2 regions of the Streptomyces cynarae genome follow, and region 1 is predicted to be linked to the other one. Evidence: riboswitches for the same ligand, from Rfam matches in the RefSeq annotation. Region 1 holds a riboswitch; the other holds the start of a gene.

What was found. Region 1 has a riboswitch for glycine ahead of gcvP (aminomethyl-transferring glycine dehydrogenase). Riboswitches for the same ligand answer to the same signal wherever they lie in the genome.
Region 2: it holds a riboswitch for glycine, as region 1 does, so the genes downstream of both, gcvT (glycine cleavage system aminomethyltransferase GcvT) here and gcvP (aminomethyl-transferring glycine dehydrogenase) in region 1, are expected to answer to the same signal.

What each region holds. Positions count from the first base shown of each region.
Region 1 is NZ_CP106793.1:1,575,047-1,582,512, reverse strand. Features, by position in the region: gene N8I84_RS07515 (DUF881 domain-containing protein) at 1-350, shown strand, start outside; gene N8I84_RS07510 (zinc-ribbon and FHA domain-containing protein) at 412-1,284, shown strand; gene ftsR (transcriptional regulator FtsR) at 1,304-2,059, shown strand; gene N8I84_RS07500 (bifunctional nuclease family protein) at 2,143-2,616, shown strand; gene N8I84_RS07495 (MerR family transcriptional regulator) at 3,010-3,645, shown strand; gene N8I84_RS07490 (DNA polymerase IV) at 3,700-5,085, shown strand; gene N8I84_RS07485 (PRC-barrel domain-containing protein) at 5,123-5,491, opposite strand; glycine riboswitch at 5,618-5,713, shown strand; gene gcvP (aminomethyl-transferring glycine dehydrogenase) at 5,891-7,466, shown strand, end outside.
Region 2 is NZ_CP106793.1:6,065,691-6,073,156, reverse strand. Features, by position in the region: gene N8I84_RS27685 (enhanced serine sensitivity protein SseB C-terminal domain-containing protein) at 1-730, opposite strand, end outside; gene N8I84_RS27680 (enhanced serine sensitivity protein SseB) at 970-1,761, opposite strand; gene N8I84_RS27675 (hypothetical protein) at 1,828-1,998, opposite strand; partial or broken gene N8I84_RS27670 (AAA family ATPase) at 1,995-2,680, opposite strand; glycine riboswitch at 2,902-3,013, shown strand; glycine riboswitch at 3,014-3,129, shown strand; gene gcvT (glycine cleavage system aminomethyltransferase GcvT) at 3,198-4,316, shown strand; gene gcvH (glycine cleavage system protein GcvH) at 4,426-4,803, shown strand; gene glyA (serine hydroxymethyltransferase) at 4,819-6,081, shown strand; gene N8I84_RS27650 (L-serine ammonia-lyase) at 6,201-7,466, shown strand, end outside.

The sequences.
Region 1 (7,466 bases):
ACACGAAGGGGACGGTCCAGGCGGACATGTTGCTCGACGCGATCCAGGAGCTGCGCGCGGCCGGCGCGGAGGCGATAGAGGTGAACGGCGTACGGGTCGTCGCCGGCACCTACCTGGCGGACGCCGGGAAAGGTGTCAGTGTGGACGGGAACAAGATCACCCAGCCCTATCGTTTCAAGGTCATCGGCAAACCGCAGGACCTCGAACCGGCGCTCAACATCCCCGGAGGCGTGGTGCAGACTCTCGAGAAGGAGCAGGCCACGATCACCGTGGAGCGTTCCACGAAGATCATCGTGGACGCCTTGCGAGCGGCGAAGCGGCCTGACTACGCTCGGTCGTCCTCCCAGTGAACCGGGGGTGCATGGAGGCCGTCCGGCAGGGGCATGAGGTTGCGGGGGGTCGGCGCATCGATTGGGTGGTGCGTGGTGGAAACTGTCTGGTGGAAACGGACGTTGTGAGGATGTCCGGGTCGGCCGGTGTATGCAATCAGGGTTCGTCCTGCCCCACGGGCGGGTCTGTTTCGGTCAAGGGGAATCGCCCGTGAAGTTGTTTGCGAAGTTGTTCGGCAAGAGCGCGCGAGAGGGCAGCGACAACGCGACTGCCCGCCATCGCGCACAGCCGGGAGACGCGGAGGGCCAGCGGCCGCTGTTCCGCGATCAGGTCGGTGGTCCGGGTGGTCACATTTCCGGAGGTCAGGGCGCGCCGTCTGTTGACCCTGCCGCGTCCGGCGGCATAGGTTTCCGGGACATGTCGGCCCTGGTGTGTACGCGGTGTGGTCACCGCAACGCGGAGAACAGCCGCTTCTGCTCCAACTGCGGTGCGCCGCTGCGGGCCGGGGCGGTCCCGGAGCGTGCGTCGGAGACGACGTCCACGATCTCCATCTCGGGCCTGGAGGCCTACGACGCGGAGGCCACCGGCCAGACGCCGGTGCCGACGCTGTCGCCCGAGGCGCAGGCGGCCGTGGAGGCGCTGCCGTTCGGCTCGGCTCTCCTGGTGGTGCGCCGGGGCCCGAACTCGGGCAGTCGCTTCCTGCTGGACAGCGACCTGACCACGGCGGGGCGCCATCCGCAGAGCGACATCTTCCTGGACGACGTGACCGTCTCGCGCCGCCACGTCGAGTTCCGCCGGGGCCCGGACGGCATGTTCACGGTCGCCGACGTCGGCAGCCTCAACGGCACGTACGTCAACAGGGAGCGCATCGACCAGGTCGCGCTGCACAACGGCGACGAGGTGCAGATCGGCAAGTACAGGCTGGTCTTCTACGCGAACCAGCGGGGCATCTGACCCGCGCGGGGAAGGGTCCATGCTTCACACACCGAGCGGCGGTGCCGACAGCGGCACCGCCGCCGCGGACGGCCGGCTGATGAGCATCGGCACGGTGCTGAACGTGCTGCGCGAGGAGTTCCCCGAAGTCACCATCTCCAAGATCCGTTTCCTGGAGTCCGAGGGGCTCATCGAGCCGCAGCGGACCCCTTCGGGGTACCGGAAGTTCAGCGCGCGTGACGTCGAGCGGCTCGGCCAGGTGCTGAGGATGCAGCGGGACCACTATCTGCCGCTGAAGGTGATCCGCGAGCACCTGGACGCCCTGGAGCGGGGCGATGAGGTGCGGCTGCCGCCCCTGGGCCGGCCGGGGGAGACCGCCGAGGGCGAGCTGCTCGGAGACCTCCTGGGCGAGCCCGACTGCCCCGCGCCCGCCCGGATCGGCCGCGAGGAGCTGCTGACGGCCGCCGGGATCGGTGCCGAGCAGCTTCAGGAGTGGGAGTCGTACGGGCTGCTCGCGCCGCTGCCGGACGGCACGTATGACGCCGAGGCGATCACCGTGGCCACTCTCGTGGTGGAACTGGGCCGGCACGGCATCGAGCCACGCCATCTTCGCGCGGTGAAGGCCGCCGCGGACCGCGAGGCCGGCTTGGTGGACCAGGTGGTGGCCCCGCTGCGCCGCCACCGCAATCCACAGACCAGGGCGCATGCCGAGGCCCGTACGAAGGAGCTCGCGGGGCTCGCGGTGAAACTGCACGCGGCGCTGGTGCAGTCCGCGCTGGGCGTACGGCTGCCCTGATCCGGGCGTTCGCCATGGGCGGATCGGCCAGGCGTTCTGTGCCCGACTACCCAAACATCCCGGGCACGGCCTAGGGTTGCTGTGTGAACGAGCTCGATGTCGTAGGTGTCCGGGTCGAGATGCCCTCCAACCAGCCGATCGTGCTCCTGCGTGAAGTGGGAGGCGACCGCTACCTCCCCATCTGGATCGGCCCCGGGGAGGCGACGGCCATCGCGTTCGCCCAGCAGGGCATGGCCCCCGCGCGACCTCTGACGCACGACCTGTTCAAGGACGTGCTGGAGGCCGTCGGGCAGGAGCTCACGGAAGTGCGCATCACGGATCTGCGTGAAGGCGTCTTCTACGCGGAGCTGGTCTTCGCCAGCGGTGTCGAGGTGAGCGCCCGCCCGTCCGACGCCATAGCGCTCGCGCTGCGCACCGGCACGCCGATCTACGGCAGTGACGGCGTGCTGGACGACGCGGGGATCGCCATCCCGGACGAGCAGGAGGACGAGGTCGAGAAGTTCCGCGAGTTCCTCGACCAGATCTCACCGGAGGACTTCGGGACCAGCAGCCAGTGACGGTCCCTGAGGGGTCTCGGGCCGACGGGCGACGCGGCGCCCGCGGCGGCTTGCCCGTCTTGTGTCTGCGGCATCCCTTTGCCGGGCACGGGCCGGAGCATGCCGACCCCGGTGCGGGGCGGCGCACTGCGCTGAGAGGACGGCCCAGGACACGGCCGTGTGTGCGGGGAGCCGGGACACGTCCGGCCGTCGGGCGATACGACAGAGAGGCGGGCGGCCGGGGCCGCGGCCATCAAGGGCCGCGCTAGAGCATTCGGCTAGCCTTTCCCCGCGGAAGGGCACGGGAAACCACTCCTAGGGTGATTATCACTCGGCGTGCCGAGTGTGGCGATCGTTGACGCACCCGTGGTGACTGCCTACCGTCGAGAAGGCAGGTCAAGGACGGAGGTCGGCGTGAGAAGCAGCGGCGGCGGTACGGCTGGGGGTGCCCCTGGACGCAGTCTGGGGGAGAGCGGTCCGTACCGGCTTCACGGCAACGCGGCCGGCTCCGCCCCTCAGCGGCCGACGCCCGTGCCGGGCGGCGGAGGGGCGGCTTCCGAGGACATCGGCTATCGCGGCCCCACGGCGTGCGCCGCCGCGGGCATCACCTACCGGCAGCTGGACTACTGGGCCAGGACGGGTCTGGTCGAACCTAGCGTGCGCCCCGCCTACGGATCGGGGACGCAGCGGCTGTACAGCTTCCGCGACGTCGTCGTCCTGAAGATCGTCAAGCGTTTCCTCGACACCGGAGTGTCCCTGCAGAACATCCGAACCGCGGTCCAGCACCTCAGGGAGCGGGGTTTCCGTGACCTGGAGCGGATGACGCTGATGAGCGACGGCGCGACGGTCTACGAGTGCACGTCCCCGGACGAGGTCCACGCCCTGCTCCAGGGCGGGCAGGGCATCTTCGGCATCGCCGTGGGCGTCGTGTGGCGGGACGTGGAGAACGCGCTGTCGCAGTTGCACGGTGAACGTGTCGACACGGGCGAGACGATCGTGGGCCACAACCCGGCGGACGAGCTGGCGCGGCGGCGCAACCGGGCCGTCTGAGAGGCCGGCCGCGGCGGGGCCGCACTGTCAGTGGTGTAGGGCAGCATCGGAGATGTGAGAACCGCGCCGACCATCCTGCACCTCGACATGGATGCCTTCTACGCCTCGGTGGAGCAGGCAGCCAAGCCGAGCCTGCGCGGGAAGGCCGTGATCGTGGGCGGGCTGGGGCCGCGCGGAGTGGTGGCCACGGCGTCGTACGAGGCGCGCGTCTTCGGGGTGCACTCGGCGATGCCGATGGCCCAGGCACGCCGGCTCGCGCCCAACGCCGCGTATCTGGTGCCGCGCTTCGGGATCTACCGCAGGATCAGCGAGCAGGTGATGTCCCTGCTGCGGGGCCTGTCGCCGCTGGTGGAGCCGTTGAGCCTGGACGAGGCGTTCGTGGATCTGGAGGCCGGGGGAGCAGCCTGGGACGAGGAGTCGGCGCGACGGGTCGGTGTGAAGCTGCGCGCGGACATCCGGGCCGTCACCGGGCTGACGGGGTCCGTGGGGCTCGCCGCCTCCAAGATGCTCGCCAAGATCGCCTCGGAGCAGGCCAAGCCGGACGGCTTGACGCTGATACGACCGGGTACCGAGCGCGCACTGCTCGGTCCGATGCCGGTGCGCACGCTCCCGGGGGTCGGTCCGGCGACCGGTGACCATCTGCGGCGGGCCGGGATCACCACGATCGACGAGATCGCCGAGGCGGGCGAGGACGAGCTCGTACGGCTGCTCGGCAAGGCGCACGGGCAGGCGCTGTACGCGATGGCACTGGCGCACGACGAGCGGCCGGTGGTGGCCGAGCGGGAGGCCAAGTCGGTGTCCGTCGAGGACACGTACGACGTCGACATCCACGACCGGCTGCGGATCGGCCTGGAGGTGCAGCGGCTGGCGGACCGGTGTGTGCGCAGACTGCGGGACGCCGGGTTGTCGGGGCGGACCATCGTGCTGAAGGTGCGGAGGTACGACTTCTCCACCCTGACCCGGTCCGAGACCCTGAGGGGGCCCACGGACGATCAGGCGGTGGTGCGGGAGGCGGCGGCGCGGCTGCTGGAGCCCGTGGACACGACCGGCGGGGTGCGGCTGCTGGGGGTGGGGGTCAGCGGACTCGCCGACTACACACAGGAGGACCTGTTCGCGCAGGCCCACCTGGCGGCGGGGGAGGCCACGGCGGAGGAGCGGCCGGAGGCGGAGGAGCCCCTTGCCGAAGAGCAGGCGGCGCCACCCGAGCGGGTCTGGCTCGCGGGGCACGACGTCCGTCATGGCGAGTACGGGCCGGGATGGGTGCAGGGCAGCGGGCTGGGCAGGGTGACCGTGCGGTTCGAGACACCGCAGTCGGGGCCGGGCCGGGTCCGCACGTTCAGCGTCGACGACCCTCAGCTGGAGCCGGCGGACCCGCTGCCCCTGGTGCTCGACGTCCCCGAGATCGCGGAGCGTCCGGCCCCCACGGGCACGGGCGCCTGACACCGGCGAGCAGGCACGGAAGTCTGCCCCCGACGCATCACGCCTCGTCCGACCCCGCCAAACGGCCGAAGTCACGGTCCGGCGGCGGCGGTGCCGAGACGTCCAGGCCGTAGTGGTGGTAGAGCTGCAGTTCCTGTTCGGGGGACAGGTGGCGGCCGACGCCGAAGTCGGGGGCCTCCTTGATCAGGGCGCGTTCGAAGGGGACGTACAGCGCGCCCTCGACCAGCTCGCTGGGCTCCAGGGGGACGAACGCGTCCCTGCCGAACAGGCCGGTCCGTATCGCCGCCCACTCCGGTACACCCGTCGCGTCGTCGAGGTACACCTCGTCGATCGTGCCGATCTTGTGGCCATTGCGGTCGAACGCCTTGCGGCCGATCAGATTCCGCGGATCGATGTCGGTCTGCACGGTCCCTCCAACTGGTCGCAACCCATCCGTAAGCACTACGAAAGAGCACATTCGGGAAGGCGGCCACTTGAAGATTCCCGCGCAGGCTGCCGACTCGTCCTCGCTGGTAGTCTGGCAAGCGGCCGTTGACCCCGTGCGGGAGAGTCCTCCGGAGCGATCCGGAGGCGCCGAAGGAGCAAATCCTCCCCGGAATCTCTCAGGCCCAGGTACCGCACGGACGAGGTCACTCTGGAAAGCAGGGCGGGTGTCGACGGCTTCCGCTCTCACCGACGGTGAAAGCCGGCGAGCCTTCGGGCGGACCGGTGAAGCTCTCAGGTCGAGATGACAGAGGGGGAGGCCGTCGGGGTACCCGCGCCGTGGTGCCCCTCAAAGGTCGCGTCAGACCAGGAGGCCTCCGCAATGACCGCCCAGCGCATTCCGCTCTCCGAGCTCGAACAGGGCACTCCGTTCGAGCACCGCCACATCGGGCCCGACCCGGAGGCGCGGGCCAAGATGCTCGCGCATGTCGGCTACGGCTCGCTCGACGAGCTGACCGCCGCCGCGGTGCCCGATGTGATCAAGAACGCCGACGCCCTCGACCTGCCGGGCGCGCGCACCGAGTCCGAGGTGCTGGCCGAGCTGCGCTCCCTCGCCGACCGCAACCAGGTCCTGGACTCCATGATCGGTCTCGGCTACTACGGGACCTTCACGCCCCCGGTGATCCTTCGGAACGTGATGGAGAACCCCGCCTGGTACACCGCGTACACGCCCTACCAGCCGGAGATCTCCCAGGGCCGGCTGGAGGCCCTGCTCAACTTCCAGACCATGGTGGCCGACCTCACCGGCCTGCCGACCTCCGGCGCCTCCCTGCTCGACGAGGGCACCGCCGCCGCCGAGGCCATGGCGCTGTCCCGGCGCATGGGCAAGAACAAGAAGGGCCTGTTCCTGGTCGACGCGGACGCGCTGCCGCAGACCATCGCCGTGATCCAGACCCGCGCCGAGCCCACCGGTGTCGAGGTCGTCGTCGCCGACCTCAGCGCCGGCATCCCGGCCGAGGTCGCCGAGCGGGAGATCAACGGCGTACTGATCCAGTACCCGGGCGCCTCCGGTGCCGTACGCGACATCAAGCCCCTCATCGACCAGGCCCACCAGCTGGGCGCCCTCGTCACCGTCGCCGCCGACCTGCTCGCGCTGACCCTGCTGAAGTCGCCCGGCGAGCTCGGCGCCGACATCGCCGTCGGGACCACCCAGCGCTTCGGCGTCCCGATGGGCTTCGGCGGCCCGCACGCGGGCTACATGGCGGTGAACGAGAAGTTCGCCCGCAGCCTGCCCGGCAGGCTCGTGGGAGTCTCCGTGGACGCCGACGGCCACAAGGCGTACCGGCTCGCCCTGCAGACGCGCGAGCAGCACATCCGCCGCGAGAAGGCGACCAGCAACATCTGCACCGCTCAGGTGCTGCTCGCCGTGATGGCCGGGATGTACGCCGTGTACCACGGGCCCGAGGGCCTGCGGAACATCGCCCGGCGCACCCACCGGTACACGGCGGTCCTCGCCGCGGGCCTGACGGCCGGCGGGGTCGAGGTCGTCCACGGCGCCTACTTCGACACCGTGACCGCCCGGGTTCCGGGGCGGGCCGCCGAGGTCGTCGCCGCCGCCCGGGAGAACGGCGTCAACCTGCGCCTCGTCGACGCCGACCACGTCTCGGCCGCCTGCGACGAGACCACGGGCCGGGCCCAGCTGCGCGCGGTGTGGACCGCGTTCGGCGTCGGGGGCGACATCGACGCGCTGGACGCCACCATCGAGGACGCGCTCCCGCAGGCCCTGCTGCGCAGCGACGACTACCTCACCCACCCGGTCTTCCACCAGCACCGCTCCGAGACCGCGATGCTGCGCTACCTGCGCAGGCTGGCCGACCGCGACTACGCGCTCGACCGGGGCATGATCCCGCTGGGCTCCTGCACCATGAAGCTCAACGCAACCACGGAGATGGAGCCGG
Region 2 (7,466 bases), 4.5 Mb from region 1:
GGGCCTCGCGGTCGTAGAACGGGCGGGAGTTGACCCGGAGCCACATCGCCACCGGGTCGTCCTCGTCGGACAGCGCGACCGTCGACACCGGCAGGCCCTCCGGGACGGCCGTGACGGACTGCTGCATCATCGCCCGCACCGAGTCGACGGCGGGCGGTGAGGTGTCGTAGACGTCCAGGCCGATCGCCAAGTACGGGGCGCCGAGGGCGGGTTGCACCCAGGCGCGGCGCAGGGAGCGCACGGCGGGCGTGCGGTGGGCGTTCTGGGTGAGCAGCGCGTAGAACTGTGGGATCTCGATGGCCGGTTCGGACAGCCTGAGGGGGCCCGCGGGCTGGTGCTCCAGGCCGGCGGCGATGCGGCGCAGGTCCAGCCAGGGGATGCCGACGCCACCGCCGGGCGCGTGCGGGTTGAGCCACAGGCCGTAGTGGCCGGGGTAGAGGGCGCGGGCCGCGTCGGCGCCGTCGATCACCTCGTAGGAGCGGGTCCAGCCGCTGGCCGAAAGCTCCTGTGCGGAGGTGACGCACGGCGCGTAGCCGTTGCCGTCCACTTCCATGGTCGCGTACTGGGCGTCGGGTGAGCCGGCCTGGCCGTGCCACAGCAGCATCCAGACCCTGCCGGTGGACGGGGTTGCGAGCGCGCGCAGGAGCGCCTCGTAGGCGTCGTAACGCCCGGGCGTCACCTGGCGCAGCATGTGTTCGACCTGGCCGGCCGTGGTGCCGCTCGCGCTCACCCCGCTCACCCTTTACCGCCCCTTCGCTGACGATGTGCTCCGCATATGAAACCAGGTTAGGTGGGTCCGCTGACAGCCGGTGCGCGGTGGCTGCCGCCGGCCGCGGGCGCCCAAGAGCTCGGGCTCTGCTGCAGGCCGGCGGGTGCGGCTCGTTCGTGGCTGGGCGCGCCCACGCGGCGGAGCCGTATATCGACACAGCCCCGCGCCCCTGAGGGGGCGCCCCTGACGGAGCGCCCTGCTCAGTACCCCTGCTGGTAGAACGGCCGGACCTTCTCTCTCATCCAGTCGGCCACCGGGTCCTGGGCGACGTCCAGGAGGACCAGGTTGACCGGCCACTCGACCGCCACCTTGGCCAGGGCGCGGCCGAGGGCGTCCATGGGGAGGGTGCGGAGGTCGCCCTCCCACTGGGAGAGCTCCACGCCGACGAACAGCACCGGGTCCGCCGTCTCGACGGCGGCAAGGCAGCGGCGTGCCGTGAGGACCACGCCGGTCGCCGCGAACTCGGCGGACGCGGCGGCGAGGAAGTCCACCGGGTCGTCCTGCCAGTCCGGTTCGAAGAGTCGGACGCGGCCGCCGGTCGTGGGGCCGTCCAGCGGGGTGCGTCCGACGCGGCACAGTTCGGCCACCGCCTCCGGAGGCAGGGGTATGCCGACCACGCCGCCCGGGTTGACCGCGATGCCGACCTGCGGGGGCAGCCCGCGGGCGAACTCGGCGGCGGGCGCGATGGTGTACGACATGTGGCCGCCGGCGGCGTGGCGGAACTGCTCCTCAGAGCTGAACACCGGGACGTACGCCTGTCCCTCGATGTCCAGTGTGGGCAGGTCGAGGGGGCCGCTGTGCGGGCCGCCGCCGTTCGGCAGCGGCACCCACAGGAAGCTGCGGCCCAGCACCTCGACGATCCGGCCGCCCGCCGAGGGGATGCCGAGCGAGGCGGAGAGCACCTCCTCCAGCTCGTTGCCCGGCCATCCGCCGTGCGGATGGGGGTGCGCCTGTGCCGGGAAGTCCGCGGGAAGGTCCGCCGGGATGTCCATCTGCCTACCGCCTGCCGAGTACCACTGGTGTGGCGAAAAGGCTAACGGGTGCGCGGGCGGCGCGATTCATTCCGCTCCTTCCGGGCGGTCCGCGAAGTCGATCCGGCGCAGCACGTCCACCGCGTCGCGGTCGAGCAGGACCGCCGAGCCGCAGCCCTCCGGGAGCCTGCCCCGCTCGACGGCGCGCAGCAGATGACGATTGGCGCGGCGGTGGCGCAGGAAGGCGGCGCGATTCATTCCGCTCCTTCCGGGCGGTCCGCGAAGTCGATCCGGCGCAGCACGTCCACCGCGTCGCGGTCGAGCAGGACCGCCGAGCCGCAGCCCTCCGGGAGCCTGCCCCGCTCGACGGCGCGCAGCAGATGACGATTGGCGCGGCGGTGGCGCAGGAAGGCGTACCTGGAGACGCCTCGGCCCCGCTCGCGCTGGCCGTCCAGGGCCGTGTCGGGGGTGACGTCGAGCAGAAGCAGATGCAGCGTGCCGCCTCGGCGCCGGGCCTCGCGGGCCAGCCAGGTGCGCACCCAGGTCTGGGTGCCGCAGTCGTGCACGACGACTCCGCTGCCGGCGCGCAGGGCCCGGCGCAGGCCCGCGTAGTGCGCGAGGCGGACCAGGGGGCGGTAGACCCCGTACGGCAGGAAGCGTGCCAGGCGCGCGTCCCAGCGGTCGCGGGTGTCCTGGGAGTCGACGCGGGCGCCGCGCACCGTGCGCCGCATGAGCGTGGACTTGCCGCTGCCGGGCAGGCCGGTGACCACGACGAGGTCGCGGGCGCCGAAGGTGAGCCCGTACGGGCTGTGGCCCCCTCGGTCGCGCAGGTCGCGGACCACCGGCGCCGGCACCGGCGCGCCGCCTCCCGGGCCGGGGCTCCGGGCTGCCGGGGTACCGCGATGCCCGTGGTCATGGCGTACGCCGTCGTCCTGTCCACCGTGATCGTCCTCCCTTGCGGTCAGGAAGTCCCATCCCCGCCGAGTGTAAAGAGAAGGTAATGGACGGTTTCCCCCGATGGCGTTCGCGTACTGCCACAAGCCGGTCACAGATGCGTCCGGAAGCCGGTCACGCCGGCGGTCCCGGGCCGGATGCCCACGCGGCCTGCCACGATCGGGCGAGGCGTGCAATGATGTGCGCGCCAACTGCATACCGGCCGCTTGAATCCGCGCGGGAGAGTTCCGGGGACGTACGGGGTACGTACGTGGGCCCGGGCGCCGAAGGAGCAAGTCCCTCCCTTGAATCTCTCAGGCCCCGATACCGCGCGGGCGAGGCACATCTGGAAAGCGGGCCGCTTCTCGGTGGCTCCACCCAAGGTGCAAGCCGTGACGACCCGCCGTGCGGGCGTTCATGGCGAACCTCTCAGGTTCCGATGACAGATGGGGAGGACCGACCTCGCCCTCCCCCACGCTCGAATTCGCTCGCGCGGGGGGACCCACGCCCTGGGAGCACAACCGATGAGCAGTAGCCCCCTGCGCCGCACCGCGCTCGATGCCCTGCATCGTTCGCTCGGCGCGACGATGACCGACTTCGCCGGCTGGGACATGCCCCTCAGGTACGGCTCCGAGCGCGACGAGCACGTCGCCGTCCGCACCAAGGCGGGGCTGTTCGACCTCTCGCACATGGGCGAGATCACGGTGACCGGGCCCGAGGCGGACCGGTTCCTCAACCACGCGCTGGTCGGCGACATCGCTTCCGTCCGCGTGGGCCGCGCCCGCTACACCATGATCTGCCGGGAGGACGGCGGCATCCTGGACGACCTGATCGTCTACCGGCTGGCCGACGCCGAGTACATGGTCGTCGCCAACGCCTCCAACGCCCAGGTGGTCCTCGACGCGCTGACCGAGCGTGCCGCGGGCTTCGCCGCCGCGGTGCGCGACGACCGGGACGCGTATGCGCTGATCGCCGTCCAGGGCCCCGAGTCGCCCGGCATCCTGAAGTCCCTCACCGACGCCGATCTCGACGGCCTGAAGTACTACGCCGGCCTGCCCGGCACGGTGGCGGGCGTCCCCGCCCTCATCGCGCGCACCGGCTACACCGGCGAGGACGGCTTCGAGTTGTTCGTCGCGCCCGAGCACGCCGAGAAGCTGTGGCAGGCGCTGACCGAGGCGGGCGCCCCCGTCGGTCTGGCCCCCTGCGGGCTCTCCTGCCGCGACACGCTGCGCCTGGAAGCGGGCATGCCGCTGTACGGGCACGAGCTGAGCACCTCGCTGACGCCCTTCGACGCCGGGCTCGGCCGGGTGGTGAAGTTCGAGAAGGAGGGCGACTTCGTGGGGCGTGCCGCGCTGGAGGAGGCCGCGGCCCGTGCTCAGGAGAACCCGCCCCGCGTCCTCGTCGGCCTGGTCGCCGAGGGCCGCCGCGTGCCGCGGGCCGGTTACCCGGTCGTCGCGGGCGGCGAGGTGATCGGCGAGGTCACCTCCGGGGCGCCCTCCCCCACGCTGGGCAGGCCGATCGCGATGGCGTACGTCGACGCCGCACACTCCGCGCCGGGCACGCCCGGGGTCGGGGTGGACATCCGGGGCAGCCACGAGCCGCACGAGGTCGTGGCACTGCCGTTCTACAAGCGCCAGAAGTAGGCACTCGGCGGACAGGTGACGTGATCCCGCGCACCTCCGCCGTGCTCACGCACGTCTCCAGCAGTACTCCCTTCACCACCACTCCCCCGCGTACAGGAGAATTCAGGCCATGAGCAACCCCCAGCAGCTGCGCTACAGCAAGGAGCACGAGTGGCTGTCGGACGCCGAGGACGGCGTCGCGACGGTCGGCATCACGGAGCACGCGGCGAACGCGCTCGGCGATGTCGTCTTCGTCCAGCTCCCGGAGGTCGGTGACACGGTGACCGCGGGCGAGACCTGCGGCGAGCTGGAGTCGACGAAGTCGGTCAGCGACCTGTACTCCCCGGTCACCGGCGAGATCACGGAGGTCAACGAGGACGTGGTCAACGACCCGTCGCTGGTGAACTCCGAGCCGTTCGAGGGCGGCTGGCTGTTCAAGGTGCGCGTGTCCGAGGAGCCGGCCGACCTGCTGTCCGCCGACGAGTACGACGCCCACGTCGCCGGCTGAGGAGCGCACCCGCAGATGACCGTTCTGAACACGTCCCTGCACGAGCTCGACCCGGAGGTCGCCGCAGCGGTCGACGCCGAGCTGCACCGCCAGCAGTCCACCCTCGAGATGATCGCCTCCGAGAACTTCGCCCCGCTGGCGGTCATGGAGGCGCAGGGCTCGGTCCTCACCAACAAATACGCCGAGGGCTACCCCGGCCGCCGCTACTACGGCGGCTGCGAGCACGTCGACGTCGCCGAGCAGATCGCCATCGACCGGATCAAGGAGCTGTTCGGCGCGGAGTACGCCAATGTGCAGCCCCACTCCGGCGCCTCCGCCAACCAGGCCGCCCTGTTCGCGCTGGCCCAGCCCGGCGACACCATCCTCGGCCTGGACCTGGCGCACGGCGGCCACCTGACCCACGGGATGCGGCTGAACTTCTCGGGCAAGCAGTTCGACGTGGTCGCCTACCACGTGGACGAGACCGGCCGGGTCGACATGGCCGAGGTCGAGCGGCTCGCCAAGGAGCACCGCCCGAAGGTGATCATCGCGGGCTGGTCGGCGTACCCGCGGCAGCTGGACTTCGCCGAGTTCCGCCGGATCGCGGACGAGGTCGAGGCGTACCTGTGGGTGGACATGGCGCACTTCGCCGGTCTGGTCGCGGCGGGCCTGCACCCGAACCCGGTGGAGTACGCCGATGTCGTCACCTCCACCACCCACAAGACGCTGGGCGGTCCGCGCGGCGGCATCATCCTCGCGAAGAAGGACTTCGCGAAGAAGCTGAACTCGTCCGTCTTCCCGGGCTTCCAGGGCGGCCCCCTGGAGCACGTGATCGCGGCCAAGGCGGTGTCCTTCAAGGTCGCCGCGTCGGAGGAGTTCCGCGAGCGCCAGCGCCGTACCGTCGAGGGCGCGAAGATCCTCGCCGAGCGGCTGACGGCCGCCGACGCGCGCGAGGCCGGCGTGAACGTGTTGACCGGCGGCACGGACGTGCACCTGATCCTGGTCGACCTGCGCGACTCGGAGCTGGACGGGCAGCAGGCGGAGGACCGCCTGCACGAGGTCGGCATCACGGTCAACCGCAACGCGGTCCCGAACGACCCGCGCCCGCCGATGGTCACCTCGGGCCTGCGCATCGGCACGCCGGCCCTGGCGACCCGCGGCTTCACGGCCGAGGACTTCACGGAGGTCGCGGACGTCATCGCCGAGACGCTGAAGCCGTCCTACGACGCGGAGGGGCTCAAGGCCCGGGTCAAGGCCCTGGCCGAGAAGCACCCGCTGTACCCGGGTCTGAACAAGTAGGTCACCTTCTGCGGGGCACCGCGCACACTGGGAGTACCGGCGTGCGCGGTGCCCGCACCCCTGTACCGCCCCTTCTGCACCACCCCCTTTTGCACCACCCCCGTAGTGAGGAGTCACCCGTGGCCGTCTCGGTCTTCGACCTGTTCTCGATCGGCATCGGCCCGTCCAGCTCCCACACGGTCGGCCCGATGCGCGCGGCCCGCATGTTCGCCCGCCGGCTGGGCAACGAGGACCTGCTGGCCTCGGTGGCGTCCCTGCGCTGCGAGCTGTACGGCTCCCTCGGCGCGACCGGCCACGGTCACGGCACCCCGAAGGCGGTCCTGCTCGGCCTCGAGGGCGCCTCCCCGCGCACGGTGGACGTGGAGACGGCCGACGAGCGGGTCGAGGCGATCAAGGCGGAGGGCCGTCTGAAGCTCCTCGGCGAGCACGAGGTCCCGTTCTCCTTCGACGACGACCTGATCCTGCACCGCCGCAAGGCGCTGCCGTACCACGCCAACGGCATGACGGTGTGGGCGTACGACGCCGAGGGCAAGGAGCTGCTCTCCAAGACGTACTACTCGGTCGGCGGCGGCTTCGTCGTGGACGAGGACGCGGTGGGCGCCGACCGCATCAAGCTCGACGACACGGTCCTGAAGTACCCCTTCCGCACGGGCGACGAGCTGCTGCGGCTGACGAAGGAGACGGGCCTGTCGATCTCCTCGCTGATGCTGGAGAACGAGCGTGCGTGGCGTTCGGAGGAGGAGATCCGCTCCGGGCTGCTGGACATCTGGCGGGTCATGCAGGCGTGCGTGGCGCGGGGCATGTCCCGGGAGGGCATCCTGCCCGGCGGCCTGAAGGTGCGCCGCCGCGCGGCCGTCACCGCCCGCCAGCTGCGCGCCGAGGGCGACGCGACGGCCCGCGCGATGGAGTGGATCACGCTCTACGCGATGGCGGTGAACGAGGAGAACGCGGCCGGCGGCCGGGTCGTGACCGCCCCCACGAACGGTGCCGCGGGCATCATCCCGGCGGTCCTGCACTACTACATCAACTTCGTGCCCGGCGCGGACGAGGACGGGATCGTGCGCTTCCTGCTGGCCGCCGGAGCGATCGGCATGCTCTTCAAGGAGAACGCGTCCATCTCCGGCGCCGAGGTCGGGTGCCAGGGCGAGGTCGGCTCGGCCTGCTCCATGGCGGCGGGCGCGCTGGCGGAGGTGCTGGGCGGCACCCCCGAGCAGGTGGAGAACGCGGCCGAGATCGGCATGGAGCACAACCTCGGCCTGACCTGCGACCCGGTCGGCGGTCTGGTCCAGATCCCGTGCATCGAACGCAACGGCATGGCCGCGGTGAAGGCGGTCACGGCGGCCCGGATGGCGATGCGCGGCGACGGCTCGCACAAGGTCTCCCTC